2 regions of the Exiguobacterium sp. H66 genome follow, and region 1 is predicted to be linked to the other one. Evidence: predicted binding sites of a transcription regulator. Region 1 holds the regulator's gene; the other holds the start of a gene.
The links. The regulator LexA, encoded in region 1, represses DNA repair genes until DNA is damaged. The targets are predictions, from matches to a motif close to CGAACATATGTTCG.

Region 1 (15,267 bases):
TTCTCTGACATTACGGCGCTCAGTAATGCGATTTTCACAAAAACAGGTCTCGTCACCTACTCAGGACCGATGCTACGCGTACTCAGTTCGCGTGACGCCTATACGCTCGACTACTTCAAAAAAATGTTCTTCGACGTCCAAGCGATCTCCGTTCGTCCGAGCGTCAACTGGCATGACTCGTTTGACGGCCGGACCGTCACGTCGTTGAACGACGGGCACCTCGTTTTAGCGAGTGGAAAAGCGAGTGGTCGGATTCTCGGGGGGAACCTTTGTACGTTGAACTTATTACAAGGAACGCCGTTTTTCCCCGATTTACGTCAAGCCGTCCTCTTCTTAGAAGACGACTACGAAGTCCATCCGGCGACGTTTGCCCGTGATTTTGCTTCGTTACTGGCACAACCGGGCGCTGACGAAATCCGCGGGATCGTCTTCGGCCGGTTCCAACTGACAACGAAGATGACGGAAGAACATTTACGTTATCTCGTCAGTCTCTACCCGCAACTTAAAACCATCCCCGTCATCGCGAATGCGGATTTCGGTCACACGGAACCTTTATTTACGTTCCCGATTGGCGGGATCGCCGAGCTTGACCATGATCAAATCACGCTAAACGCGAAATAAAAAGAAGGAGTCGCGGCAATCCGCGTCTCCTTCTTTTTTTAATAGTCGAGCAATCTCGAAGCGTCGATTTGGCGCTTCGATCCATCGGCGAACATTTCAAGTGTCGCGAGGATCTGATGATCTATAAGGTCATATTTCACTAATGTAAAATCTTCAAGAGTCGAGATTGTCTTAAACGTCTTCCCGACGGTAAATGCCCGCTTGCGACTGGCATCAAAAGCAGGAATTGTCACGAATACGACCGTGATTTCCGTTCCACTCGTATCATAATAAAATTCGACGACGCGACCGTCTGCTGTCTCGGGTAAGTTCCCCTTTTGCGGTCGTCCGGATTCATCTAATTGTACATATGGCTGTAACATCTCTTCTCCTCACTTTCTCCGTCATTCATCATAGCATGAGAAAACCATTTATGCTAATCTATAAATGATGTTGAAAGGGGGATGAGTCACGGATGGCATGGTTCATGAACGGAATTTTGCTCTGGGGCTTTATCATGATTACACTAATGGCGATTGGCGGCTTCTTCATGTTCCGGAAGTTCTTAAAAAAACTCCCGAAAGAAGACGGCAAATCGATGATGGATTGGGAAGATGAGTACATCGACCAAACACGACACTTGTGGACGGACGAGACAATGGAGTTATTGAATGCCCTCGTCATGCCTGTTCCGGCGGCGTTTCGTGACGTCGCACGGCGGAAAATTGCCGGACGGATCGGTCAGTTCGCACTTGAAGAACGTGCATCGGTCATGACGTCAGAGCTTGTCGTCAAAGGATATATTTCAGCGACTCCAAAACGTGATCATAATTTTTTGAAAAAAGCCTTAAAAGAACACGCAATCGATTGGCGTGAATACGAACTCTACTTCCAAAGTTAATGATGGCAGAATCAATCTACTTTGAGTGAACGAGATTCTATGTGATGTATTCAAAAAATGACCGCCTTGTCCATTAAATCGGACAAGACGGTCATTTTTCATGATTGTGGTAAATGTTCGACGGGAACAATCCCCGACTTGACTTGTTTGTACTTCAGATACATGGCGATCCGCCACGGGACGATCATTCCGAACGCGACGAGGTAGAAAATTCCACCTGTCTCAAAAATATCGATTTGACCCCCGATCACAAATTTTGCGACCGTCCGTACGAGTAAGATTCCGAATAAGACGATAAAAAATGCTTTTGAACGTTGCAAATAAATTTGACCTTCTGCTTCATAAAAATTTGACGTCTTAATCAAGAAGACACTGAAAATCATCCCGACAATCAATGCTTCCGCGACCTCCGTCCATGTCAGACGAGATGCCGGGTATAAAAATTGCAACATCCCGGTCGACATCGCGAACGGAGGGATTAAAATCTTTTTGGCATTTGTCGGTTTCGCCGACGCCTTCACCCGTATGAAGCTGATGAGTAACCCCATCACGAGCGCAACCCCTGTTGATATCCAAATCATCTCATCACTTCCTCGATTAAAATCCTGTAAATCCAACGATATCACTCATCCAGGCCGCAAATTTACTCAAGCCATTGAAATACAACATGACTCCGAAGACCATCATCAAGGCGCCACCGAATTTCGTCATTTTGAGACTGTACTGGACAAGGAGTTTCGAACGTCCAACAAAAAAGGCCATTAATAAGAAGGGAATCGAAAATCCAAGGACATAAAACAGCATGTAGAGCATACCTTGGCTCGGATTCGTCGCCGCTAGACCGATGACACCAGCAAGGATTGGACCTGTACATGGTGTCCAGCCTGCCGCAAATCCGATTCCGACGAGGACTGTACCGATGTAACCGCCCTTGCGTTCACCAAGATTCAATTTTTTTTCACGCATCAAGAACGTCGGCTGCCATAAACCGACTAAGACGATCCCGAAGACGAAAATTACGAGGGCCCCAACCATCCGTAATGTATCGCGATACGTGATGAAGACGTCCGCAAAGAGTGACGTCGATAATCCAAGGACGACGAATACGAGTGCGAACCCGACTAAAAAGGCGAGTGTATGGAAAAGTGAACGTCTTTCCCGGACACCTTTTTCTTTTAAATCCGTTATAGATACTCCGGTAATGTACGAAAGAAATACCGGATACAACGGTAGCGTACAGGGAGACACGAATGACAGTAACCCTGCCCCAAATGCTAACCACAACGAGAGCTCCATTTCAGCAGCTCCTTTCTATAAGAAGAAGTTCTTCTCTATTTTGCCAAACTCCGCATCATTTAGCACCTATTATCTCACAAAAGATAAGAAAGATTCGTGACTTCTCAAATTACAAAAAAATTACATTTACTTTATCTTACTAAAATTTCGTTGCACTCCGAATAATCACTTGCTAGAATATGGATACGACACCAATGTAAGGGAGACTGCTATGACAAGCCAACAATTACTGACCTTAGCAATTGAAGCAAAACGAAGCGAACTGTATCTTCAAGCAGATCGGTCTAGTTTCACCTCCCCACATGTATTGAAGCTCAGTCATGAACTCGATCTGTTATTAGTCGAGTACACACGGATTATGCAAACTTATGCCGTTGGCTCTTCAAATGAGCGGCTCCTCACATAAAACGAAAATTCAATGCAGTCATTTCGTGGCACCTTCCATTAAGTGTACTTGTTTGATCACTAATCCTTTTTAAGCAAACCCTCTTTCCATTCAGAGGGTTTGTTTTTGTTCAATCGCTTTTTCATTGTCATGCCCCCCTTCTTCTCTCAAACTTCGCCTCCGGTCTGATTAGAAGATGGTTCAACTTATTTTTAGACAAGGGATTGATTCATGACTTTTGTACATTACAATTGCTTCCGTTTATTCTTTATATAGGCATAAAGACTTATGAACCGACTTAAAAACCATGCTTTATGACCTACTAATGACAAAAACACGCTTTTTGCAATCTGTTTGTCACACTGACCTCTTTTGTAACTTTAATGACATTGACCTGTAAACGCACTACCCGGTTTCGGGGTGTAGAGTAGGAACAGTAAACACAGCATATGTCAGGAGGACATCAATAATGAAAAAAGCAGTTTTCGCTGCAGGACTTGCAGCAACGGCTCTATCAGTAGGATTCGCCCAAGAGACAGAGGCTGCCTCAGAGACGGTAAAAGTAGACACAGCAGTACTCAACGTTCGCACAGCACCTACAACAGCATCAGCAGACGTAGGTAACGTATATAAAGGGCAAACATTAAATGTCGAAGGACGTTCTGGTGCATGGATCAAAACAAGCATCAATGGCCAAAAACGTTATGTACATGGCGCATATACTACTGCTGCCTCATCATTCGACTTTAAAAAAGCTACAGTCACTACGGCAGTATTAAACGTTCGGACACAACCTACTACGAACTCGAAAGATGTAGGTAACTTGTATAAAGGTGAAACAGTAAACGTAGAAAGTAAAGTCGGTTCTTGGATTAAAACAACAATCGATGGTAAAACGCGCTATGTGCATAGTGCTTACACTACACTTTCTGGTTCTACTGCTTCGACTTCAGCAGCTCCAGCTCCTAAAGCAGAAGCAAAACCAGCACCAAAACCAGCGGCTAAACCGGCTACTGCAACTAAACAAACGACTTCAGCGAAGTCTGGTACTAAAGTGACGATGAACGTAAGTGCATACACGAACGATCCATCAAGCAACGGTAGCCAGCTTTACAACGGTCGTGCATTGACTGCTAGCGGTTATGATGTAACAAACACGATCACGTACAATGGTATGCGTATCGTAGCAGCTTCTTCACAATACCCGATTGGCACACGGATGCACATTTCAGGTATCGGTGAAGCAATCGTTCTCGACCGTGGTGGCGCAATTCAAGGTAACAAACTTGACCTTCTCGTTGGTTCACAACAAGAAGCAATCAACTGGGGACGCCAAAACGTCACAGTAACTGTCTACTAATTAAAAAAAGTAACAGCAAAACCTGCCGGGCGAGATCGCCTGGCAGGCCTTTTTGTGTGCATTTACGTAATCGAAGTCACATGACCCGACTGTAATTGATACATTTTTTTATAGAGTCCGTCTTTCGCAATCAACGTTTGGTGATTTCCTTGTTCGACGACTTCCCCTTGATGTAACACAAGAATTAAGTCGGCGTCCTGAATCGTCGATAATCGGTGAGCGATTGCAATCGTCGTCCGCCCTTCCCGCATTCGTTTCAATGCCGTCTGGACTTTCTCTTCCGTCTCCGTATCGATTGAACTTGTCGCTTCATCCAAGATTAAGATTTTTGGATCACGCGCCATCGTTCGTGCAAATGAAATCAATTGCCGTTCTCCGGCTGAGAACGTTGCCCCGCGCTCGGCGACCGGGCTATCGTATCCCTCGTCAAGTTGGTGAATGAAACCATCCGCCTGAACGAAACGGGCCGCCTCTTCAACGGTTCCGAACGAAATCCGATCGTCAAACAACCGAATGTTATCAGCGACACTTCCCGTAAAGAGGAACGAATCCTGCAGGACAAGTCCGACGTGACGCCGTAATTCATCTTCCGGTAACTGTTCGAGCGGTTTTCCATCAATCAAAATTCGTCCCGACTGATAGGCATAAAACCGCATCAAGATGTTGATGATTGAACTTTTCCCGCTTCCCGTCTGACCGACAAGGGCAATCGTCTGTCCTTTTTTCGCTTCAAAGGTAATCCCTTTCAAGACTTCCGTCTCTCCATCATAACTGAACCGCACGTCTTCAAAGACGATATGTCCATCCGTGACGCTCGCTGCACCAGGCAACCCTTTCGTCGGTTCCGGCTCATCCGTATCGAGAACCTTAAACACACGGTCGGCCGAAACAATCGCCTGTTGGAATTCAGACAACCGTTGCATGATTTGTTGAACGGGTTGGAAAATGCGTTCAAGATAACTAATGAAGGCATAGACGACACCGACTTGAACCGTCTCCGTAAATGATAAGAATCCAAAGTACGTGACGAGTGTCGCGATTGAAAGCGCCAGCATCAGTTCAATGATCGGACGAAGTAACCAACTGTCGAGCTTTAAGTTTTTATAACGACCATTTTGGTGGGCGACGTTCGTCTCTTCAAATTCCGCCATTAATCGTTTTTCTTGGCGGAATTGCTGAATGATCGCCATCCCGTTGATTGATTCATTTAACTGCGCATTGATTTTCGATAACAAATCGCGGACTTCTGCATAATATTTCGTCGAGTACTTGCGGTAGATCCAGATGACGAAATAAAATACAGGCAGTAAGACAAGTGCGATTGTCGCAAGCGTCGGGTCCAAGAAATAGAGGAAGATATAAGTTCCGATCAATTGGACACCACTTTGGACAAACGTCGAGAGGACGCCGATGTAGAGTTCCTTGATCGCTTCCGTATCATTCGTGATCCGCGAGACTAAAACCCCAGCCGGTGTCCGGTCAAAGTAAGCGAGTCGCAGGTGCATGACGTGACGAAACACATCAATCCGTAAGCGCTGAATGACTTTTAACGCGATTTTTTGAAATTCAAATGCTTGCAAATAATCGACGATAATCCCTGTCGTATGCAAGATGAGGTAGGCACTAAATAATAAGGCGACTTCCTGGACTGGATAATTACCAGTCGTGACATAGTTGTCAATGAAGATTTTAACTAAATAAGGTCCTCCGAGTTTCGCACCCGTCGTGACCAATAAGAGAAGGAACGCCACAAAGACTTGTTTCTTAAAGGGACCGACAAACCGAAGCAGACGCTTCAAGACGTCTTTTTCATTGATATCATGATTCAAACGGTCCACCCCCTTGTTCAACTAATGATTCGAGTTGTTGATGGTCATACGTTTCTTTATACCAGCCTTTTCGCCGCAATAACTGCTCATGTGTCCCCCGTTCGATGATCCGTCCCGCGTCGAGAACGATGATTTCGTCCGTATGGGAAACGGCCGACAAACGATGGGCGACGATGATTTGCGACTGTTCGTTATCAGCCGTGCGGAAATGATCGATGATCGCCTCTTCTGTCTTCGCATCGACGGCCGATAACGCGTCATCGAGCACTAAAATCGGACAGTCGGCGAGTAACGCCCGGGCAATCGAAATCCGTTGTTTTTGTCCACCGGATAACGTCACGCCACGTTCTCCAACCATCGTCGCGTAGCCTTCTTTAAAACCAAGAATATCGTCATGGACAGCAGCAACACGAGCTGCTTCCATGATTTGTTCCATCGAAGCGTCCGGTTTCGCAAAAGCGATATTGTCCGCAATCGATGCTGAGAACAAGAAATGGTCTTGCGGGACGACGGCGATCTGCTTCCGGACCGTTTCGCGGAGGAGTTGTTTAATATCTTGCCCTCCCATTCGAATAGCCCCTTGTTTGACATCATATTCGCGGGTTAATAACCGGACAAACGTCGACTTTCCAGCACCTGTCCGCCCGACGATTCCGAGCGACTTTCCAGGCTCGAGTGTGACATCAATCTGTTCGAGAACCGGCTGTGTGTCATAGATAAAACGGTCAATCGCGATATCGAGTCGTGGTGAATCGACGGTCGTCACCGCTTCCTTCGCATCTTTAATTTCCGGCTCCACGGCAAGCATCCGTTCGATTCGATCATACGAAGCACGTCCTCGTTCGACGATATTGAATAACCAGCCGAATGCGAGCATCGGCCACGTCAAGAGACCTAAGTATGTAGTGAAGGCGACGATGTCACCGATCCGGATTTCCCCTTGTTGTAACAAATATGCTCCGTATCCGACGGCGATGATATACGATAAACCGACGAGTCCAAAGATCGTTGGATCAAACAACGCATCAATTTTCGCGACACGACGGTTTTTTTGAACGACGTCGTCCGATAACGATGTGAATGTCGTCACGTCTGACTCGACTTCACCCGTCGCTTTTAAAACACGGACGCCACTGATACTTTCTGCTACTTTGTCATTCAAGTCAGAAAAGGCTTCCTGTGCATCATGAAAACGGGAATGCAGCATCTTTCCGTAACGCGATGTCAAGTAGACCATCAACGGCATCGGCAGAAGGGAAACGAGCGTCAGTTTCCAACTGATTGTCGTCACCATCATGACAACGACAAAACTTCCCATTGTCACAGAATCGACGAGCGTCAAAATCCCTGCCCCTGCCGTCATTGAAACCGCTTGGACATCATTCGTCGCATGCGCCATTAAGTCTCCACTTCGATATTTCTTATAAAACGATTGGTCTAAATCTGAAAAGTGACCATAAAGCTGACTCCGCAACAACCGGCCCAATCGGATCGATGCGCCGAAGATGTAAAAACGCCAAAAGTAACGGATGACGTAGGTCGAGACTCCGATCAACACGAGCACCCCGGCGAGTGTAAACAATCGCTCTTTCGTCAATGTACCGTCACTTAATCCATTGACCGTCGTCCCGATGACTTTTGGTGGAATCACTTCGAGACCTGCGACAAAAATCAAACAAATGATGCCGATGCTATATGCTTTCCATTCAAGTCGGAAAAACCAACTCAATTTCTTGAAGACTCCCATTCAAGTCTCCCCCCCTTTTTCAAATCAATTGAGTATTTTAAATAGTCTCACATTTTAGATTAGCCATCTTTCCAGTAAATAGCAAACAAAAAGGAGACCACAAGGGCCTCCTTTTGAAACTGCTTATTTTTTAGGTGATTTCATCGAACCACTCATTGAACGCATCACTTGGTTAACTTTCTTTTGTGATGGCTTTTGACCCATTTGCATCATCAATGTCTTAATCATATCTTCGTTGATTGGCGGGTTTTGCTCCAAATAGTTCATCATGTATCGACGAGCGATATAGAAACCAAGGGCGACACCTGCTACCAAGCAAAGAAGGGCAATTAAAATCCAAATCCATGTAGCCAAGTTGCTTCCTCCTCTAACTTAAAACGTCGCTTTTTACTATACTATAATTCTAACCGTTTGCATAGATAATGCATGAAAAAGGTGCGCATGAACGCGCACCTGTTCCACTTATCCGAGTTGCTTGACTGTTTCTAAGATATTTTCGACAGACATGCCGTACTCTTTTAATAGAAGGTCTCCTGGAGCCGATGCGCCGAAACGATCGATTCCGATGACTTGTCCTTCTGTTCCCACGTACTTGTACCAACCGAGTGACGCGCCTGCTTCGATCGCAAGACGTTTCGTGATCCGTTTTGGTAAGACAGATTCTTTGTACTCAGCTGTTTGCGCTTCGAACAACTCCCATGATGGAAGTGAAACGACCGCAACCTTTTCACCCAGTTGTTTTTGTGCTTCGACGAGCAAGTGAACTTCTGAACCCGTTCCCATCAAGATTGTATCTGCTGTGTTTACGTCACCTGCGATAACATAACCACCCTTTTCAGCACCTTCGACTGTCGTGCCTTCCAGTTCAGGTAAACCTTGACGTGTCATAACGAGCAACGTCGGTTTGTTTTTCGATTGAACAGCTGTTTTCCAAGCGGCAATCGTTTCTTTTCCGTCTGCCGGACGATAGACCGTCAAGTTCGGCATCGCACGGAAACTCATCAAGTGTTCGACTGGCTCGTGTGTCGGACCATCTTCTCCCACTGCGATCGAGTCATGCGTCAAGACGAAGATTGATTGAATCCCCATCAATGCTGCAAGACGGACTGCCGGGCGCAAGTAGTCTGAGAAGACGAAGAATGTCGCACCGTAAGGGATGACGCCACCGTGAAGTGCCATTCCGTTAACAGCTGCTGCCATCGCGAACTCACGGACACCGAACCAAATGTTACGGCCGCTTGGATCGATATCGAAGTCAGCTTCGCCTTTTAGCATCGTGTTGTTCGAACCAGCTAAGTCAGCTGATCCCCCGAAGATTGATGGGATGTTTTTCGCAAGAGCGTTTAAGACTTCTCCACTCGTCTGACGTGTTGCTTTTTTCGATGTCAGATCATATGTCGGAAGATCTGCTTCCCAGTTGCTCGGCAATTCATTGTTGATCGCTTGAACAAGCTCAGCGTGCAATTCCGGATGTGCTGCTTTGTATTGCTCCATTTTTTCCGTCCATGCTGCTTCTGTATCAGCGCCACGTTTTTCGATGCGCTCCTCGAACAAGTCTTTGACTTCTTCCGGTACATAGAATTCTTCATGATCCCAAACGTAGCTTGCTTTCGTCAACTTGATTTCCGCATCGCCGAGTGGTGCACCGTGTGAAGCCGATTTCCCTGATTTGTTCGGCGAACCGAATCCGATAACCGTTTTGACTTCGATCAATGTCGGTTTTGTTGTTTCCGCTTTCGCCGCGTCGAGTGCTTTTGAAATCGAATCGATATCCGTTCCATCTTCAACACGGATGACTTGCCAGTTGTATGCTTCAAAACGTTGTTGGACGTTTTCAGAGAATGACTTGTCCAAGTCGCCATCAAGCGAGATATCGTTTGAATCATACAGGACGACGAGTTTACCAAGACCTAAATGTCCTGCGAGTGAAGCCGCTTCTGCAGAGACACCTTCCATTAAGTCACCGTCTCCGCAAATGCCGTATGTGAAGTGGTCGACGACGTTTAGGTCGTCACGGTTGTATTTCGCTTCGAGGTGACGTTCTGCCATCGCCATCCCGACGGCCATCGCGATGCCTTGCCCGAGTGGACCAGTCGTCGCATCGACACCTGCTGTGTGACGGTATTCCGGGTGACCCGGTGTTTTTGAGTTCCATTGACGGAATGACTTCAAGTCATCCATCGCGAGGTCGTATCCTGATAAATGGAGGAGTGAGTAGAGAAGCATTGAACCGTGTCCTGCTGAAAGTACAAAACGGTCACGGTTAAACCATTCTGGATTTTTAGGGTTGTGGTTCATATGATCCGCCCATAATGTAAATGCCATCGGTGCTGCACCCATCGGCATTCCCGGGTGGCCCGAGTTCGCTTTTTGTACTGCATCAATTGATAAGGTACGAATCGTATTTACTGCTAATAATTCTACTGTTGTCATGTTCGTCAAAACAATCATCCTCTCTCTTTTTCACAAATTCTATATCATTTTAGCACACACAGAAATGTGATACAACTTTTCTAAATAGTATGTCACATTAAAATGAATGCGCTCTCTATTGCCCTTTTCAAGCAACTTTCATGATACACATTACTGATTTTCCCATTAAAAAAGCTACCTCGCTCACGGATTGAGCGACGCAGCTTTCGTTCATACAAAACTTGCTTACTGTTTATTGCGTTCTTCTTCTTGTGCTTGCTTCAATTTTTCAGGCGTAACATCCGTTCCTTCTTCATCAACGATTTTGATGCCCATCATTTGATTTTTGAACGAACCACGAAATGCTTCTAAATAGGCCGTTCTTAATTCTTTTTGTTCCGCCGTCTCAGCTTCCGTTAACGGTTCGACTTTTGATTTATTGGCAAGTTCATTAATTCGATCGAGTTGTTCTTGTGATAACATAATATCCCTCTTTCTCTTTGACTCAACGCGGAGCACTTTAATAGTAACCTTACTGTAAAAGACCCGAAAAAAAAAAGCAAGTTTGTCGCGTCAAGATGACACAACACCTGCTTTCATTCATAAGACTGGACAACTTCTTTATATTCAAGATAACGCCGGTTGACCGTCGCTTTCGAAATATCATGCCCCATGCCGCGTAAGGTCGTCGCGATGTCAGCAAACGTCAAACCAAGTTCACGTAATCGAACGATTTCTTCAATCGGGACTTCCTTTCGACTGCGGCCGGCATTCTCGCCTTGCCGATTGAGATTTTGTTCGGGTCTAAAACCATTATCGACAGCCCGTCGCATGCCGCGTGCAATTTTTGCATTGTGGAGCTTACGCTGGTATTCCTCAACGAGTGAAACGATCTCGAGGACCATTGCTTCCGCATCCGCCAGTTTGTATTCACCGTCTGACTCCATCGTCATCAACTGGACATCATGTTTTTTGAACGTATGCAAAATCGCGATTTTGGCGTTTCCTCGTCCGATTCGTGTATCGTCCGTCACGAGCACCGCTTCCACCAGATGACGCGTTACATAATCCAGAACGGTTAACATCCCTTCTCGCTCTACATCATAGCCACTTTCTTTTTCGACGATGATATCTATGATTTCAAATCCTTTTGTTAAAGCGAGTCCCGACAGTTCTGCTCTTTGCCGCTCCAGTGAGCTCTCTTGTGCTTCTTTTTCCGTCGAGACGCGACAGTAGATTACTACTTTCATCGTACCTCACACCCCTGTTCGTTCATTCAACAACTTTTATATTCTGTCATTGTTGTGCGATTGGTACAACGATTTTGTCTTTCGAAATGACATGTTTTGTTTCGAGCTCATTGTTCTTGATCAGCCAGTCAATGTATTCCTGGTTCGTCATCGAACCATCATTGTAGACTTCTGCAACTTGTTCGACCGTTACGTTCTCATCGACCGTGACTGACGCCGTGAGTAATTGGTGGACCTTTTCATCCGGTCGTGGTGTTAAAAGAAAAAGAATGAAGGCAAAACTGAGCGTATAAAACAGAATTGAAAAGGCATGAGTACGAATAGAATGAATCATCATGAATCCCTCCAAATAGGTTATTAGAATAAATGTTCTCGGAACAATTGTTCGCATAATCTATAATAAACACAGAACCAGTGTTCGGTCAACACAAAAACATCGAACAATTGTTTGTACGCTCATTTGTTCTATGTTATAGTAATTCTAGAAACATATATTCCTAAATCCTAAAAAAACCAATCCGGAAAGAGGTGGCAATTCGTATGCGGAAAATGTCTAAACGTCAACAAGAAATCCTTGACTACATCATCGCTGAAGTGAAGTTAAAGGGCTATCCACCTTCAGTTCGCGAAATTGGTGAAGCTGTTGGTCTTGCTTCAAGCTCAACGGTACACGGTCATTTGGATCGTCTAGAAAAACGTGGACTGATTCGCCGTGACCCGACGAAACCACGCGCGATTGAAATATTGCTTGATAAACCTGAAGAAATCAACGAAGCGATCGTCCATGTCCCCGTTATCGGCAAGGTAACTGCCGGACTTCCGATCACTGCGATTGAAAACATAGAAGAGCATTTCCCACTCCCTGCACATTATGTAGGAAATGAAACCGTCTTTATGTTGACGATTGATGGCGAATCGATGATTAATGCAGGTATTCTTGATGGCGATCGTGTTATCGTGCGTCAACAAAACACAGCAGAAAACGGGGAGATTGTCGTTGCGATGACCGAAGATAGTGAAGCGACAGTCAAACGGTTCTTCTTAGAAGATCAACAGGTACGTCTTCAACCAGAAAATGACTCGATGGACCCGATGTATTTCGATAACGTGTCGATTCTTGGCAAGGTCATCGGCGTTTACCGGACGATTCACTAAGAGAGGGACCAGCTGAGCTGGTCTTTTTTCATGCCTTCTGGAAATGTACATGATACGGTCAACTCCGTTGCCCTCACGGGATATGTTGTTTATTCGGTCGCAACGAACCAAACGGATTGGCTCCCGACCGCTGTCGGAATCGCCGTCGGGACATTATGGCTTTCGCCCGACTTAGACTTAAAATCGGAACCTTACTATCGTTTTGGCCCTTTGCGTGTCCTTTGGATGCCATACGTCAAAATTATGCCGCACCGCTCCATCTGGTCGCATGGCTTAATCATCGGAGATGTCATCCGCCTACTCTACAGTGCTGCTTTATTGATTCCGCTTCTCTTTTTAGCCTTCTATAGTGAAATCATTCAAGCAAGCACGGTCGACTCATTGATTGACGTCATGCCTGCTTTTATTATCGGTGTAATGACCGCAAGTACGATTCATATCATCCTTGATCATACGAGTAGTTGGTTCCGCCCTAAAAAGAAACGAAAAAAACGTCGATCCTGACTTTTTCCATTCAATCATGGAAAAAGTCTTTTTATTATCCAATTCTAATTTTTTTAAACCTAAATATTGAAAATTTCTATTCCTATATTTCAATTATTTGTATTGAAAACGTTATCAATTCGGGTTAGGTTTAAATAGAAAGGCATTATTCGCTTTAATCCAAAGGGAGGGTTTTTGCATGAGTAATTTTATTAGTGAGATGATGGGAACATTGATTCTCATCCTACTCGGGGATGGCGTCGTCGCCGGTGTCGTTCTGAAGAAAACCAAGTCTGAAAATGGTGGCTGGATTGTCATCACGCTCGCTTGGGGTCTCGCCGTTATGACCGGTGTTTACGTCGCGGCATCCAGTGGTGCCCACTTGAACCCAGCGGTTACTTTGTCGCTCGCGCTCAATTCTGACTTACCGTGGGCAGATGTACCTATCTATATCGCTGCTCAACTTGTCGGAGCATTCCTTGGCGCAGTACTCGTTTGGCTTCATTACATGAAACATTTTGAAGCGACAGAAGATCAAGCCGCAAAACTCGGTGTATTCGCGACAGGTCCAGCGATCCGTCATACGGGATCAAACTTAGTATCTGAGATCATCGGGACATTCGTTCTCGTCTTTGGTATCTTGGCGCTTGGAGCGAATACGTTTGCAGACGGACTCAATCCATTGATTGTCGGTCTCCTCGTAGTCGTCATCGGTCTTTCGCTCGGTGGTACGACGGGTTATGCAATCAACCCTGCCCGTGACCTTGGTCCACGTATCGCCCACGCGATCTTACCGATTCCGGGTAAGGGATCATCAGACTGGGGTTACTCATGGATTCCGATTGTCGGACCAATCATCGGAGGCGCAATCGCCGTCTTCATCTATCAACTGCTATTTTGATTGAGCATTAGGTATCTTAACTATTCAAGGGGGACTCACAGATGGAAAACAAGTATATTTTAGCACTCGACCAAGGAACGACAAGCTCACGCGCCATCATTTTCGATCATGATGGTCAAATCGTCAACTCTGCTCAACGTGAATTCAAACAATACTTCCCACAACCAGGCTGGGTCGAGCATGATGCAAATGAAATCTGGGGTTCGATTTTAGCAGTCATGGCGGATGCACTCGGAACGGCTGACATCAAACCGAGTCAAATCGCGAGCATCGGAATCACGAACCAACGTGAAACGACAGTCGTTTGGAACAAGGAAACGGGAAAACCAGTTTATCATGCCCTTGTCTGGCAATCGCGTCAAACGGCCGACATTTGTGATGAGCTAAAAGAACAAGGACTCAATCAAAAATTCCGCGATAAAACCGGCTTACTCATCGATGCCTACTTCTCAGGAACAAAAGTCAAATGGATTCTAGATAACGTCGATGGTGCACGTGAGCAAGCAGAGAACGGGGAACTGCTCTTCGGTACAATCGATACGTGGCTCGTCTGGAAGCTCTCAGGTGGAAAAACACATATCACAGACTACACGAATGCCTCACGGACACTCATGTACAACATTTACGAACAACAATGGGATGACGAGTTACTTGAAATCCTGACTGTCCCTAAATCGATGTTGCCAGAAGTCCGTCAATCAAGTGAAGTCTACGACAACACAGTCCCGTATCACTTCTTCGGCTTCGAAGTTCCAATCGCCGGCATCGCCGGTGACCAGCAAGCTGCCTTGTTCGGTCAAACGTGCTTTGAACCGGGCGAAGGGAAAAACACATACGGTACAGGTTGCTTCATGTTGATGAATACGGGCGAAAAAGCCGTTTCTTCAGACCACGGACTCCTGACGACGATCGCTTGGGGCGTCGACGGCAAAGTGGAATACGCACTCG
Region 2 (15,267 bases), on a different contig from region 1:
TCGTAGATTGTAATATCAATCTCTGGATAGCGTTTCGTCAATAAGAGCGCCGCATGCAGTGTCCCGACGCCCGCGCCTACAAATCCAATCTTCATTTCGTCACACCTACTTCACCAGTCAACAAATCGGCAGTGATACGAGCGGACTCAAAAATCGTCGGAAGGCCACTACCTGGGTGTGTCCCGCCTCCAACTAGATAGACATGATCTAATTCTTCAAACCGATTGTGTGGTCTAAAATACATCATCTGCGTCAATTGATGTCCTAAGTTGAACGTCGCTCCTTGATGGACCCCCATCGCTTCCCAATCGTCAGGCGTGAACATTTCTTCGACTTCAATTCCCCCTTCCACACCTTTATATGGAGAACGTTCTTCTAGTGCATCGAGGACTTTCCGGCGTAACTTCGGTCCTTCAACTGCCCAATCAAGATCTGAATAATTATTCGGGACTGGGACGAGCACATATAGAGATGACTTGCCTTCAGGAGCAAGCGTTGTGTCAATGATTGAAGGATTTTGAACATAAAACGAAAAGTCTTCTGATAATTCAAGAGTCTGCGTCATCTCACGGACATTTTTTTCGTAGTCTTCCGCAAAATAAATCGTATGATGCGGAGCGTCAAACCGTTTATCGACACCTAAATACAACATGAATGTCGAACATGAGAATTTTTTACGATCGATTTTCGGACGGGACCATTTTTTGAGAACGCCTTCCGGTACGAGATGATTCATCGCATGAGCGAAATCCGCACCTACGACTACATCGTCATATAACACATGTTCTCCCGATTCTAGAATAACACCGGTTGCTTCTTTTCCATCTAAAATCAATTGATCGACTCCAGCATTCAGATGAACTTTCCCGCCTAAGTCCTCAATTGCTTGTTTCATCGCTTCCGGGATGCGGTTCATTCCGCCAATCGGATGATGAACGCCGTAAGCATGTTCCATGTAAGATAGAATTGAAAAGCCGCCTGGACATTCCCAAGCTGACATACCAAGGTATTTTGCTTGGAACGTAAACGAATACTTTAATTCTTCACTTGTAAAGTAGTCCGACAATACATCATATAACGAGCGTCCTAACGATAGCCGAGGTAACGCCGTCAACACACGTGGTGATAAATAATCCGTCAATCGATCATGCTTCGTTTGGAGGATAGGCATCAACTTCCCTAGTTTTAATGCTTGTTCCGCCATAAAGCGATCATACCCTTCTCCATTACCTGGGAACTGGTCTTCAATTGCTTGCTTCATCCGGTCTCGGTCCGTCGTCATCGTGAACTGATCCTTCCCTCCATTGAAATAGAGTGTATACATCGGATCCAATGCCTTTAGTTCCAAATAATCGTGTAAATTCAATCCGATGCTCGTAAATAGATTTTCTAAAATATGGGGCATATTTAAGAAGGTCGGTCCTCGATCAAATTGATAATCACCAACTTGCACACGTGACGTCCGTCCACCTACGACTGCTTGTTTCTCGTACACAGTCACATCTACCCCTCGCCCTGCTAATAACATGGCGCAGGCGAGTCCTCCGGGTCCTGCTCCAATAACGGCTACACGCTGCTTCACACGAATCTCTCCTTTTTCTCTCTGGTCGTTTTAACTATTATACTAATCACATACTATGCCCACAAATCTAAAGTGCCTTCAAACTGTAAAAACGCCAAGCTTCCGATTAGGAAGTGGCGTTTGCAGTGACGATATACCAAGCTCCTTCTTTCAAAAATGGTGTGATCGATACATTTTCAAAACCGGCTGCATGTAATTGTTCAGTCAATTCTTTTTTTCCAGGAAGCGGATATAAATTTTCGTGTAACGTCATGAAGGCGTTAAAGGCAGCTGAGAACGGCGCCCCGTATTCACTATCCCGAAGTGGTGTGACAAGAATAACTGTTCCATCGTCCTTGACGAAGCGACGGACACCTTCGAGGAGACGGAGTCGCTCTTCCTTCGGAAAATAGTAAAGAATGTTGTTCATCATGACACCATCGTATGTTTCCGTTACTTCAAAGGTTTTAATATCTCCGACAACAAAATCAATTTCTCCTGTCGTATCGCGTCGCTTCGCTTCAGCGATGACAGACTCTTCGATATCAATTCCAGCCAAACGGAGTTCCGGTAAGGCTTCATGGATTTTTCGTAAGTATCCTCCGTACGCACATCCGATATCAAGTAAGGACGTGACGTTTTCATTTCGAATGATATGACGTACTGCCGGAAAAGCAACCGTTTCGACAAGTGCGGACGTTTCAGCAACGATGTCCCCGTGTTCCTCTCCATTAAAGGTCTTCTGTTGACCATCCTCTAAAAATTGCGGATAGGAAAATAAAGCCGGCAAATGCAGTTCCATCAGTTCTGATAACATGAAGCCGATACTGCGGTCATCTGATTTCGAGAGTTCTGGAAGGACATGCCGTGTTGCCGTGTACCGTAAATCTTTCTTTTTGAGGTGTCCGACTGCCAGACCAACCTCGAACCAACGCGATAATGCCTCTGTTGTGAGCGGTTGCTTCAGTCGTATTTGGGCTTCTGCTTGTGTTGCGCCAGCACCTAAGACATCGAACAACCCATATTTATAGCCAATATATCCATGCCATAATGGTAAAACCGGTTCCGCTCGTTTCATCCATTTTCTCGCCCGAAAAACCTTTGTCCATTCTTTCAACTGTGCCACAAGCGTTCCCCTCTCTACCACGTAATACATCCCTTTTCCCAAATAACAACAACTTGTAAACAAAAAAAACGCATCAAACTTTTGCTTCAGACTGTGTACAAAGTGCTATCGGGAGATAAAAGCATTTTTTTCGTTGTTTCCTCGATCGAGGCAGGAAAACGCAAAATAAAAAGAGTCGACCATCGCTGTGCCGGAACACAATGATGGTCGACTCTCAACCGGACAGTGAATTAGAAGAACTCCATACCGAATGGTAACGAGTATCCTAAGAAAATCGTCACGAGTATGAGCACCGCAAATCCGAGCAAGAACCCAGAATACGATTTTCCTTTTTTCAGTCGAACTAATGTCAATTCACCCAAGATGAGTGACAATAAACCACCGGTGATTTTTGCATGGTATAAACCGTCCGGATTTTCAGACATCCCCATGATTTGGATATACAGATACAATCCTGTCGCAAACGTTAACACCAATAAGAGGCGAAAGGCCATATGGATTCCTTTAGCTGCAGGCTTCCCCTTCTTATACATTGAAAAGGCGACAAAGAACGCAACGAGTAGTAACACCCATAGTAAAACATGGGTATGAACAAAAGCAGTGATTGGCATGATGATTTCCCCCTTTTTCTAGTTCCTATTTCATGGTAGCTGATTTCCCCTGCTAGATATAGGGTTATTTTCGTAACATATCATTTATTCAAGAAATCGTCACACGTTCTACCAGTAATGGAAGTTTAACCATGAACGCACTTCCATGTTTTTCGATGGACTCGACTTGAATTTCTCCGCCGTGACCCGTGACGATTTCTTTACAGATCGCGAGTCCAAGTCCAGTCCCGCCAATTTTACGGCTATCTGAATTATCGACACGATAAAACTTCTCGAATAAGTGGTTGAGTGCTGCCGCTGGAATACCAATCCCTTGATCACGGACCTCGAACAAGACATGTTGTTCTTCAATCGACAGGGTCACGTCAATGTTTCCACCGAACGGTGAATATTTGACGGCATTGTTCAATAGGTTATTCATCAACTGTTTCATCTTTTCTTCATCTGCTTCTATGAGCGGAAGTGTCTCACTCATCGTCCGGAAAGAAATCGTGTGCTTTTTCGTCGATGCTGCATAAAATTGTGTCGTCTCTTCGAGGAGTAGACGCAAATCAAGCGGCTCTTTTTTATACGACTGTGTCCCCGATTCCATCCGTTGTACGTCAAGAAAATCATTGACGAGATTGGCAAGGCGCTCTGTCTCGGAGTGAATCGTCTGCAAATACTTATCTTGACGGGTCGTATCGATATCTCGATTCAACATCAACTCCGTAAATCCATAGATGGACGATAGCGGTGTCCGTAATTCATGCGAAACCGTCGAAACAAGCTCCGACTTCAGTCGATCCATTTCCGTCTCTTTCGTCACGTCACGCAAGACGAGCATCGTCCCTTTGTGAACACCAAGGATTTCAATCGACTCGACATAAAATTGAATGAAGACCGTTTGTTGTCGGATTGAGAATTGAAGACTTTCTGTCGGGACATCTCCTTCTAGAACGGCTTCAACGTACTGTGAAAATGTCGCTTGGTCATCGACGATGGAATGAATTGCTTCTAGGCAGAAATCAAGTGTCTCGACTTCTTCGTTCGCTCCATAGCGCAACTCTGGAAATAGATCATACAATGGCTGATTGACGAAGACCTCTTCTTTACCGGGTTCGATGTAAATGACCGCTTCACGGATCGAATCGAGAATACGTTCAGTTTTCGTTTTCTCTTTGTTCATCTCATCAAATAACCGCATCCGTAATAGGGAGAGTGACAATTGACGTGAGAACGACATGACATCCCGCATTTGTTCATTCGTAAATTGGTCGCGGTAACGAACGAGATAGATGAAAGCAATCACTTCATCCGATGACGGATCTAAAATCGGTACTGCTGTCTCATACATATAGTACGGGTAGGGCAACGGGTGATTACTCGATACTTGTTTAGACGAATGGACTGCTTTTTTCAAAGTATCTGCTCGCTTCAACAATGAGAAATCGCTACCTAGCAATTGTTCCGTCAATTGTTCCGTCATACCATGCGTGACGACAGAATAACTTTGTCCTTCATCGACGAAAACGAGGGCACCAATTTCTGAATCTGTAATCGTTACAAGTTTTTCGATAATTTCCGGATAGGCTGTCAATGCTTCCCGAGCCGCCAGCGTCTCTGTTAAATCATTTCGGTATTGAAGATGCTGTTCGTTTCGCATCGTCAGTTCTAGCGCTTCTTCCAACTCTTGTTGTTGGGCTTGCAGTTCTTCTTGTTGTGCTTGCAGTTCTTCTTGTTGCGCTTGCAGTTCTTCGTTTTTTGCAAGTAAGTGTTGTTTATTTTCTGAGATTGAACTGGCCATTTGATTGAATGACAAAGCTAGGATTCCGATTTCGTCTTTTCTTTTTGGGACTTGAATGTTCGAAATGTCTTCTCCATTTGCAAGGCGCTGACTATTTTTAACGAGTCCTAAAAGCTCAGAGGTGATTCTTCGAATGAACGGGTAGATAAAGAAAATCAACACAGCAATGACGACGATGATATTCGACAACCAAATCAGTTGTGTCGTTCGAATCTCTTGTCCTAACTGCTGGCTCGTTCTCTCTGCCCACTCATCAAGAAATTCACGGTATCCTCCAAGTGCCAACTCACTTTTATCGATTTCCGAGAGGACATCGATATTGCCTGCGTCATCTAATGAAATTTTTCCATCCGCGACAAGTTCTTTCCCTAATGGAAGATTTGTTAAAGTCGTCCCGCGAAGAAAAGTCTCCGTTACGTCCCCATCTTTTTTACCTTTTACATAGGACTGTACAAGCGGCAAAACCGAATCGAAGTAATAGCTATACAATTCGCGTGAAGATGTCGCATAGACTTTTCCTTGCTCATAAATCGCATTTTTTTCGAACCACCGTGTTTGACGATCAATCGTTGTTTGTTGCGCAGCGATTTTTTCATATAAGGTGGCATCCCCCATTAACGCATAACCACGCATATTAAACTGAAGTTCTTGCCACTCTTCCCATAGTGCACCGGCCCGGGCGCTACGATCCCTGATATCTTCAAGCTTCGCGCGGGTATCTTGTAACCTTGTGTCCGTATAGTTGTAGACGACCAAAGAAGAAATCATCAGCGTAGCTAAAACGACATAAAAGGAAGCCATTAGTTGGCGTCCGATTTTTCGATTAATCCACTTGATGATCACTCAATATCCCTCCTACGACATCAATCAACTCTAACGGACTGAACGGTTTTGAGAAAAAGTAATTCGCCCCGATCTCTTCAGCACGCTCACGGTCAGATTGTTGACTTTTAGCCGTTAACATCATGATCTTTAATTGTTGTTTGTCCGGATGACGTCGTACTTTTTCGATAACTTCGATTCCCGTCATTCCAGGCATCATGTAATCTAGTAATACAAGATCATAATGCTGACTCATGATTTTTTGATAGGCTTCGTCGCCATCCGTCGCTTCATCGATTGTGTACCCTTCATCTTCTAACGTATCAAGGACCAACATCCGTAATACGTCTTCGTCCTCTGCTAATAAAATACGTGCCATCTATAATTCCTCCTAAAATATCTACTCATCTTGGCGGTACTCGCTCCATCCTCACTTATACACATGGATGGAGGAAGTTCAACCATACTTCCTTCATTCTACACAGTTCCTTCATAATAGGAAATGGAAATTACTCGATGACTATTGTTTTTAAATGCGAGTCGTCTCATGCGCCTAGCCGAAAGGAGTTGATTCAAAAAGGAATCAACTCCTTTCACGTGCTTTTTCCTGTAGGAATCGTGTAAGGCGATATGCTTCCTTTTCCTCATATACAAGGGAAGAGGACTTTTGCAGGCACGCCTTAAAGAAACGAACATCAGGATTGGGAAAAATCCACATAGAAATGACCGATGATCCCCCTTTTTCATCGGATCATCGGCCATTTGATTGCGGTAAAGTGGAACCTTCCATCCTCGACGCCTACTGGAAAAGAAATCCTACTCTTGTTTACTCGTTAGATAACTTCAATCACTTGCTCTAAGGAAAATGCATAAATCAATTTTCGAGAGATAGAAATGTTCAAAATGGATTCAAGAGCTTCTTGATACAGGTTCAATTGTGTCGCGTAACGTTCGCAAAGAATCTCAGCTGGCGTTTGGTCAGCGCTCGTCTCGAAGACTTGGTCCGATTTATAGTCGAGAAGAATATAGTCCTCCCCGTCTTGAATTAAACAATCGACAATCCCTTGCATGACTGCTTGATCAACGGGACCATGCCAATCCGTACGAAAACGTGAGGCATCGATTTTGTACGTGAAAGGTAGTTCACGGTAGACGTCTCCCGCCCGTAAACGCTCCTCAAATAATCGTCCGATGCTTGAGGACAGGAATGTCTCGAGCTGATTTTGCGCATCACGCATCGTCAAAGCTTCTTGTTCTGAGATTCGTTCACCTGTCTCCCACTTCGTGATTTGTTCAGCGAGCGGCAGATCCGCTTCATAAAGTTGCATCGCTAAGTGTAAGACAGTCCCACGTTCTGCTCCCGTTAAGACCGGGCCTAAGAACTGTGGGGTCCGGTAATACGTCGCTTGACGTTCTGTCGCTTCAAACGCTGCCCGCTCCAGTTCTTCGGTCCGTTTGAGTTCAGTCACGGTTTGCTTCGCTGCCGTCTCGGTCGCAAGCTGGTGCGCATAGCGATAAGCAAAACTTTCTTCGATTCGCGCTTTGAAAGCGTCATTTTCAGGACGATCAATTTTTTCAAGTGCGCGGACATGTTCCAGTTGTTCAATCATCGTCGAAATTTCTTGGTATGGTGCAATTTCGTTCAGTTCCATGATCCGGAATGCCCATTGTTGCTCTCCTTCTTGTAACATAAAGTTTCGAAGTACAGCTGGTGCTACCCAGTCTGCATACGTTTTCGCATTACGACGGTCGATTTCCGGCAACAATAATTCATCGTGTGGAGCAGCTCGCCATTTTACCAACTGTTCATCTAATCCCTTGATTGAACCGACTAATACCAGCTTTTCTTTTGCTCGGGTCATCGCGACATAAAGAACTCGCATTTCTTCCGCTTTCATTTCACGATCCATCTCACGGCGAATGACCTCTTTTAACAATGTACCTGACCGCAAGCGTTTGATTGGATCAATCGCGTCAAGCGCAATCCCATACGTTTTGTGTAATTGTATGGCTTGGATTTGATCTTGTTTATTAAATTGCTTTCCGAGCTGACTGACAATCGTGACAGGAAACTCGAGCCCTTTCGATTGATGAATCGTCATGATGCGAATGACATCTTCGTCTTCTCCTAGTGAACGAGCTTCGGAAAAGTCTTCACCACGCTCAATCAAACGATTTATCAGTCGTAGGAAACGATACAACCCGCGATACCCTGCTCCTTCATACTGTTTTGCACGTTCGTATAACGCATTCAAATTCGCTTGACGACTTCGTCCTCCTGCGAGACACCCGACGTATTCGAAATACCCGGTTTGATCAAACAGTGAGCGAATGAGTGCAGCAAGTGACTTACCACGGGCTTCTGTCCGCCATTGGTTGACACGTTGTAACGCTTCATCGACTCGAATCCCGAGTGGTGTCGCTTCGCCTGCGACATGGACGGCAGCCTCATAAAAACTCGTATCCTTCGATTTTGCACGAATCCGTCCTAAATCGCGATCGGTCAGACCAAAAATCGGCGACCGGAGCAAACTCGCGAATGGAATGTCCTGTAACGGATTATCAATCGTTTTTAATAATGCCATCATGATTTGAATTTCCGTTGCCTGGAAATAACCGCCTGTCGTATCTGCATAGACGGGTAATTCATATTGCTCGAATACTTCCACAAGCGCTTGAACGCGTTTCCCACGTGAACGAACGAGTACAACGATGTCCCGGTATTCACATTTGCGAAAACGTTTTTGTTTGGCATCGAAGACGAGATAGGGATTGTCGTCATTGACCATCTCGATGATTCGGGTTGCGATGGCACGGGCCTCTAATTCTTCCTTATTTTCATCTTGTTGATCGATTAAAATCAATTCCGGTTCGACTTGTTCTGATTCAAAGTAACCCAGATTCCCGAGCCGTAGATAGGCTGCGTCGTCATAATCGATTTCACCGACGGCGGCATCCATCACTTGTCTGAAAATATGATTCGTCCCATCAAGGACTTCAAGACGACTCCGGAAATTTTTCGTCAAATCGATTCGTGTTCCATAATCTGTTTGCCGGAATCGCTTGAACTTATCAAGAAAAAGTCCCGGCTCAGCATGACGGAATTTATAAATCGATTGTTTAACGTCACCGACCATAAATAAATTACCGGTTTGTTCGTCTGATTGGGAGACTAACGTCAAGATACGTTCTTGCACTTCGTTCGTATCTTGGTATTCATCGACGAGCACTTCGACGAAGCGTTCTTGAAGCAAGCGGGCGACATCGGTCGGTGCCCCGTCTTCTTCTAAAACGGCTAAAGCAAAATGTTCCAAATCGGAAAAATCGACAAGCCCCCGTTCTTGTTTGGCTTCGAGATAGGCTTCAGCAAACTTTCGGACGAGTGTCACGATCATCTCGACATGTCCAAGTTGCGACCGAAGATCTTCGAGGTAGTCGACACCCTCTTTTTGAACGAATAGTTCCTGACGCTTTTTCAACTCACTGACGAGACGCGTCCGTTCCGTTTGAAATGTTTTAATCGCCTCATCCCCACGCGGACTTTTCCAGCGTCCGAACTCGACAGCTTGGAACGTCAGTGCGACCGTCGTCCAACGATCAGTCGCCGGATTAATACGGCGTAACGGTTCAATGTCACGCATTAGGAGCTCCGCCATTTCTGTATAGCCGGACTGATGCAAACGATAGGAGAGCTCAAGGTAACGTTCTAAAAGCGGTGCGATTTTTTGCCATTCTAATTCAAGGAGTCGTGTCAGCAACGAAGATTCATCAGGATCAACCGGCTGGTCGTATTGTGCAAGCAGATGCTCGTAAAAACCGTCTGGATCTGGTAGCGAACGCGAAAACCGGTACAAGTTTGAAATCAGAGAGAGCATTGCCTGATCGTCCCGATCGGAAGTATAACTATCAATCAATTCATAAAATGCCGGATTGGCGGCAGCGTAAAATTCTTCAAAGACCTCTTCCAGTACATCATCTTGTAACAACAATAATTCGGATTCATCCGCAATTCGAAAAGCCGGATCCAGCCCGATTCGATAATAGTTTTCCCGTAAGATTGATAAACAGAAGGAATGGATTGTCGTAATTTGTGCCCGGTTCATCATCTGACGCTGCTTCTTCAAATAAACATCGTCTGGGGCTTCTTTGATTTTCGCTTCGATCGCCTCGATGACACGCGTTTTCATTTCTTTTGCGGCAGCGTTTGTAAACGTCGCGACTAAAATCCGGTCTGCTGTCAGTGGATCTTCCTGATCGATGACGCGTTGCGTCAACCGTTCAACGAGTACGGCGGTCTTCCCTGAACCGGCTGCTGCCGAAACGAGAATGTGTCCTCCGCGCGCATCGATTGCTTGTTGTTGTTCATTCGTCCAATTGACGCTCATTCCTCTTCCTCCTTCAGTCGGTCCAATACTTCTTTTTCAGATAAAGGGTCCAGTTGACGATAACTGTTCCCGAGCGATTCGTCGAATTGACAGACCGAACGGTATTCGCAAAACGTACACGGTGTTCGCTCTTGATAGTCGAACGGATCGATGGCGATATCTCCCGCGTACATCTCGGCACTGCTTGTTTTCAATTCGTCCCAGGCATGATCCATCAACGCGTTCAGTTCCGCTTCTTTGACGACCCCTTTCGTATGTGATTTATGCAGCCCTGTCTTCGTAAACGTCACTTTGACGAGTGGCGATTTTTTCCGTTCATCAAACGCGATTTGATCCATCGCCCGTAACACATCATCATTTTCGACAATCACACCTTGCATCTGGTAGGATTCGAGCAATAAACGATTCCGTTCTTCTTCAGCCGCCGACAAATCACTTCGTAACATCGGATTTTTGACATGGAAGTACAGGGCGCCTGCTGGTTTCGCTTGTTGATTAAATAAGACTTCTGATTGTTCGACGACCGTTTTTAAATAGAGCAACATCTGAATCGCAAGACCATAATAAATTTCAGCAAAATCAAGCGCTCGGGCACTCGACTTGTAATCGACAATCCGGACGTACAATTGGTCACCAATCGTCGCTTGGTCGACTCGATCAATTCGACCAGTGAATTCGATTTCCGTTCCATCCGGCAGTGTAAACCGTAACGGCGGGAACATCGCGTTCCCAAAGCTGATTTCAAATAAATCAGGTTCGAAGTCAGACCGTTCTGCTTGTTTGACGAGCATCTTCGCCGTTTGTTCGACGACATCCGTTAATTTTTTCTGAATGTATCCGAACCGATTCGAACTCATCAAAATAGCATTTTGAATGTCTGGTGTCACTTTTTCCACGGCATTTTTCGCAAGTTCTGTGCACGATGCATCATCTAAATCACGCCATTTTCTGCCGGACTCCTTGATGTTGACGGACAAATCATTTAACGCGCCATGAAATAGATTTCCAATGTCGGGTGCCTCGAATTTATACAGTTTTCGTTCCTTCAAACGTAACCCATACCGTGCGAAGTGCTTATAGGAACACGCATTATATGTCTCAAATCTAGAGACACTCGCCTTGATGCTGTCACCGTAAAGGGAACGTGCTAAGTCGTCTGGAAGTTCATCTGCTCGGTTTTGATAAAATAACGCATCGACGAGTAACGCCATTCGTTCTCGTCCTTGACCATTCTCGAGCAATGCATTGTAAACATCAAACCATGACGATTGAATCGGATACCGGCGCTGTAAACGGCGTAACTCGATTGCGGTCGCAGCCGCCGCTCGGTCGGGATCAGTTACGAAATCGAATTGATCATTTGGTGCATGCTCCCCTGCTTCTGCGAAGTGTGTTTTGACAGGACGGTCTTGCAGTAATTGGTACTTGATTTGTTTCACGATGGAGGCTGGTTGTAATGCCTTCCCGTCCTCATCAACAAGAGCATAACTGATATACAACGCTTCACTCGGTGCCGTCACTCCGTGGTACAGGTAGTATAATTCGTCATCAAAGACATCCAGTGACGCTTTACCGACCGGAACTCCATGATTATGAAGAAAATCATGATCTCCTTCCGACAGTAGTTTCGACTGGTCTTCGACGAACGGAATCATACCATCATTCGCGCCGAGTAAAAATGCGACTTTTACTCGTTGTAAACGCCCCCGGACATAATCCGTCGCGATGACCTGATCGAGCGATGGTGGGACGAGTGAGAAGCGCAGACTCTCAAGTCCGGTTTCGACCATTTGTACGAATAAGTCTGTCGACAGTTCCGTCTCAGGAGCTGCTGCTTCAAGTTGTTCAAGTAAATGTAAGACCGCTTCATATACTTGATCATGTTCCCGGGCATGACTGAGCTCATTGCGCTCGAGCGCTTCTTGTTTCCAACTGAACAGCCGATCTGTCAACTGGTGTTCTTCAAGGAACTGATAAAGCGAACGCGTATGTTCACTCATTGTTTTTGATTTCTTCAACCGGTCTTGTAACGGGGTAATCGCATCAACGACGAATTGACGCATCCGGTTTAACTCATCCTCTTCTTCGAGTTCCTCCGCCGTCAGACTGACTTCATCCGTTAAGCGTCGTTTCAATTGCCACGGCTTTTGCCACATCGTGCCTTTAATGCCACGTTCTAAGACAAACGTCTCTAATCGATCAAGCGCGAGCCGTTGATCATCTGCCGGGAGTGGCATCAATTCCGTTTTCAGCAAACGAAAGACTGCTTCTTCACGGTAACCGGCGACGACGAGCTCTAAAGCAGACTGAATCAATTCAACAATCGGATGATGAATCATCGTTTCCCGCTTATCAAGGAAATACGGAATATCATAGAGCTGAAACGCACGTTCTAAATGATCCGCATATGGTTCAAGATGTCGTACGATAAAAGCAATTTCATTGAACCGGTAACCATGCTCGCGCACGAGTTGGATTGCCTGGCGGACAGCGGCTTCCGTTTCAACTTGGCGATTGACGGCAGCTGTCACCGTGACCCCGTCCACTTCATGATCGACAGGAGGATAGGCAGGACTCATCAATGATTGTTCTAATGTTTGTAGTCCTTCCGACTTGAACTTAATCGTCCGTTCATAATGGACCTCTTCATGCTCGAGCTGTCGGTCTTGCATCTGTTCGAGCAATTGCATATAACAACGTTGGGAGACCCCAAACTCCGTCTGTTTCGCATAGGGATCGCTCACATCGATTGTAAAGCTGATATGCACTTCTTTTGCTAGTTCCATCAATTTAAGCAACACCTGTTGTTCCTGTAACGAAAACTCATAGAAACCATCAATAAAGAATTGCGTATTACCAAGACCTGCTGTCGGTAACAAGTCGAGTAACGTTGTATAGTAATCATCTGCATGAAGCGCTTTATCCACGATGCGTTCTGAGAACCGCTCATAAATCAGAGCTAAATCATGTAGTTTCGGCGAGCGTTCCGGAGAAAGTCCGCTAATTTGACGTAACATGTCTGGAGCGACGAGCGAACGTTTGAACGTAGCGATCAGTTCATCAAGCCCCTTGTAAAACCCGGGCATATTCTTTGTCCGTTTGAAAATCTTTAACTCATTTTCAACTTCTTCGACGACTTGACGTAATAACAACTGTGTCCCTGTCTCGTCTAAAAACGGAATCGCCTGATTGCCATGATCCCGCATGATATGAAAAGCAAAGCGCCGCAAACTCATGACTTCCATCCGTACTAATCCAGATAGGCGGGCATCCGTCGCAATTCGACGTTCCATCTCAAATGACATTTGATCGGGGACGATAAAATAAATCGGCTCTCCAAGTGGTCGCTCCTCGAGCTCATTGATTACAGTCTCTATTAATTTTGTGGTTTTTCCGGTTCCGGCACGACCGAGGTGCATATGATTCATGGTCATCAGTTCCTCCCTTAGCTCGTTTTTGTATACGTCATTATCTCATAAAACACGAACAAACGTCCGTTTTTGAAGCTATATTTTTCTACTTATTTTTGCTACACTGAAGCCAATTAAAATTAGTTAGACAGGAGGAATACCATGCTATATGATGACATCGGAAAACAACCGATGCTTGAACAGCTAGTCGCTCGCTTTTATCAACTTGTTTATGCCGACCCCATACTTCGTCCGATTTTTCCTGATGATCGTCAACGTGTCGAGCAGGCGCAAGTTATTTTTTTGACACACTTAACAGGTGGTCCACGCCAATATGAGTTAGATGATTCGCGGACGAATTTAGCGATGATTCACCGACTCTTACCAATTGAACAGCAACACGCCTTTCGCTGGATGGAGTTGATGGAAGTGGCCATCTATGAGACACTTTCCAATCGAGCTGTAGCTGAACGTTTGATGGAGCGCTTACGAATTGGTGCATTAAACGTCTTACGGATTTGTGAGGCTCATCAGGAACCGTGAGGGATTTTTCTTTCTCATCTGTCCATTTCCATGTAAAATGAAAGATGGAGGCGATAATTATGACTGAAGAACAAGATAAGAAACCTGATTTAGTGAAATCGGCACTCGAACAAGCAGAGGCGAAAACTGCAGAGGAACCGGTTGAAGAAGAAAAGTCTGACGAGCAAAAGAAACTCGAACATATTAAAGGGCTCGTCACATTAGAGCGCGGTTCTGATTACTTCCGTGTCGTCTTTTATGATGACCACAAGCATTTGATTTTCAAGGAACTCGATTATGATCGTGTCGAATTCGTTGGTCGCTTCTATAATGATAGTTTTGACGCGACGAATTTGAAACAGCTCGAAGAAATTGCAGAGAAAGCACTCTCAACTTCGATTCGAAAACGTTTCCTTTAAGATAGGTTATGTATAGAGAAAGCCGCGTCCCTGGATTAAATGAGGGACGCGGCTTTTTTCTTATACGCTTGTTTATTCACTCTCGGGAGTGTTTCTTTTTTTGCGACGAAGTACATATGCGAGTACCCCTCCGGCAACGGCAAGCCCTGTCGCCGCTAAAACGGGAATCAATACTTTCTTCGAAGATAATTTTTGCTTCACTTGCTCTAAGCGAGATTCTGTTACTTCTTTTTGCGCAATCGATGTGCGGCGGTTAATCGTCATATGTTTTGATGCATCTGTGACGACTACTCGCTTTGTCACCCAACGTCGATTTCCTGCCTCGTCGACGATGAGTTGGCGTGTTCGCTTAATATCTTTAATTCGTTTGCCGGGCGTGTTTTCTGGACGGACGATCCGTGAACTAATAAAACGGCGTCCTCCATTAACACCGAAGACCGGCTGTAATTTTCTACGGTTTAACCATTCATATGATTCATTCATCGTGTAGCGACCAGATCGGTCGCTTCACCTCCCCTTCAATGCGCATTCAGTTTCTACTCAAGTTCATTTCGCTCTCATTGGTAACGTTTCCTGTTAGAGTGTTCCACTTTTCTGCACTTGTTAAACGTGTTCATGTCCCGTC

Region 2: a site for LexA is predicted at 13,775-13,788, ahead of addB (helicase-exonuclease AddAB subunit AddB). Genes of this name have one in related genera too.

What each region holds. Positions count from the first base shown of each region.
Region 1 covers NZ_JACSMQ010000005.1:227,849-243,115, forward strand. Annotated here, with positions in the region: gene KNP88_RS10500 (VOC family protein) at 1-621, shown strand, start outside; gene KNP88_RS10505 (hypothetical protein) at 660-983, opposite strand; gene KNP88_RS10510 (DUF2621 family protein) at 1,076-1,501, shown strand; gene KNP88_RS10515 (CcdC family protein) at 1,600-2,082, opposite strand; gene KNP88_RS10520 (cytochrome c biogenesis CcdA family protein) at 2,099-2,797, opposite strand; gene KNP88_RS10525 (aspartyl-phosphate phosphatase Spo0E family protein) at 3,009-3,203, shown strand; gene KNP88_RS10530 (SH3 domain-containing protein) at 3,652-4,542, shown strand; gene KNP88_RS10535 (ABC transporter ATP-binding protein) at 4,605-6,371, opposite strand; gene KNP88_RS10540 (ABC transporter transmembrane domain-containing protein) at 6,361-8,118, opposite strand; gene KNP88_RS10545 (YneF family protein) at 8,242-8,472, opposite strand; gene tkt (transketolase) at 8,581-10,569, opposite strand; gene KNP88_RS10555 (DUF896 domain-containing protein) at 10,777-11,013, opposite strand; gene KNP88_RS10560 (YneB family resolvase-like protein) at 11,127-11,780, opposite strand; gene yneA (cell division suppressor protein YneA) at 11,827-12,114, opposite strand; gene lexA (transcriptional repressor LexA) at 12,321-12,935, shown strand; gene KNP88_RS10575 (metal-binding protein) at 12,966-13,439, shown strand; gene KNP88_RS10580 (MIP/aquaporin family protein) at 13,618-14,319, shown strand; gene glpK (glycerol kinase GlpK) at 14,361-15,267, shown strand, end outside.
Region 2 covers NZ_JACSMQ010000003.1:65,999-81,265, reverse strand. Annotated here, with positions in the region: gene KNP88_RS06415 (phytoene desaturase family protein) at 1-95, opposite strand, end outside; gene KNP88_RS06410 (phytoene desaturase family protein) at 92-1,582, opposite strand; gene KNP88_RS06405 (class I SAM-dependent methyltransferase) at 1,689-2,687, opposite strand; gene KNP88_RS06400 (DUF1516 family protein) at 2,918-3,298, opposite strand; gene KNP88_RS06395 (HAMP domain-containing sensor histidine kinase) at 3,387-5,927, opposite strand; gene KNP88_RS06390 (response regulator) at 5,908-6,285, opposite strand; gene addA (helicase-exonuclease AddAB subunit AddA) at 6,740-10,291, opposite strand; gene addB (helicase-exonuclease AddAB subunit AddB) at 10,288-13,725, opposite strand; gene KNP88_RS06375 (truncated hemoglobin) at 13,864-14,244, shown strand; gene KNP88_RS06370 (hypothetical protein) at 14,304-14,642, shown strand; gene KNP88_RS06365 (hypothetical protein) at 14,715-15,125, opposite strand; gene KNP88_RS06360 (competence protein ComK) at 15,246-15,267, opposite strand, start outside.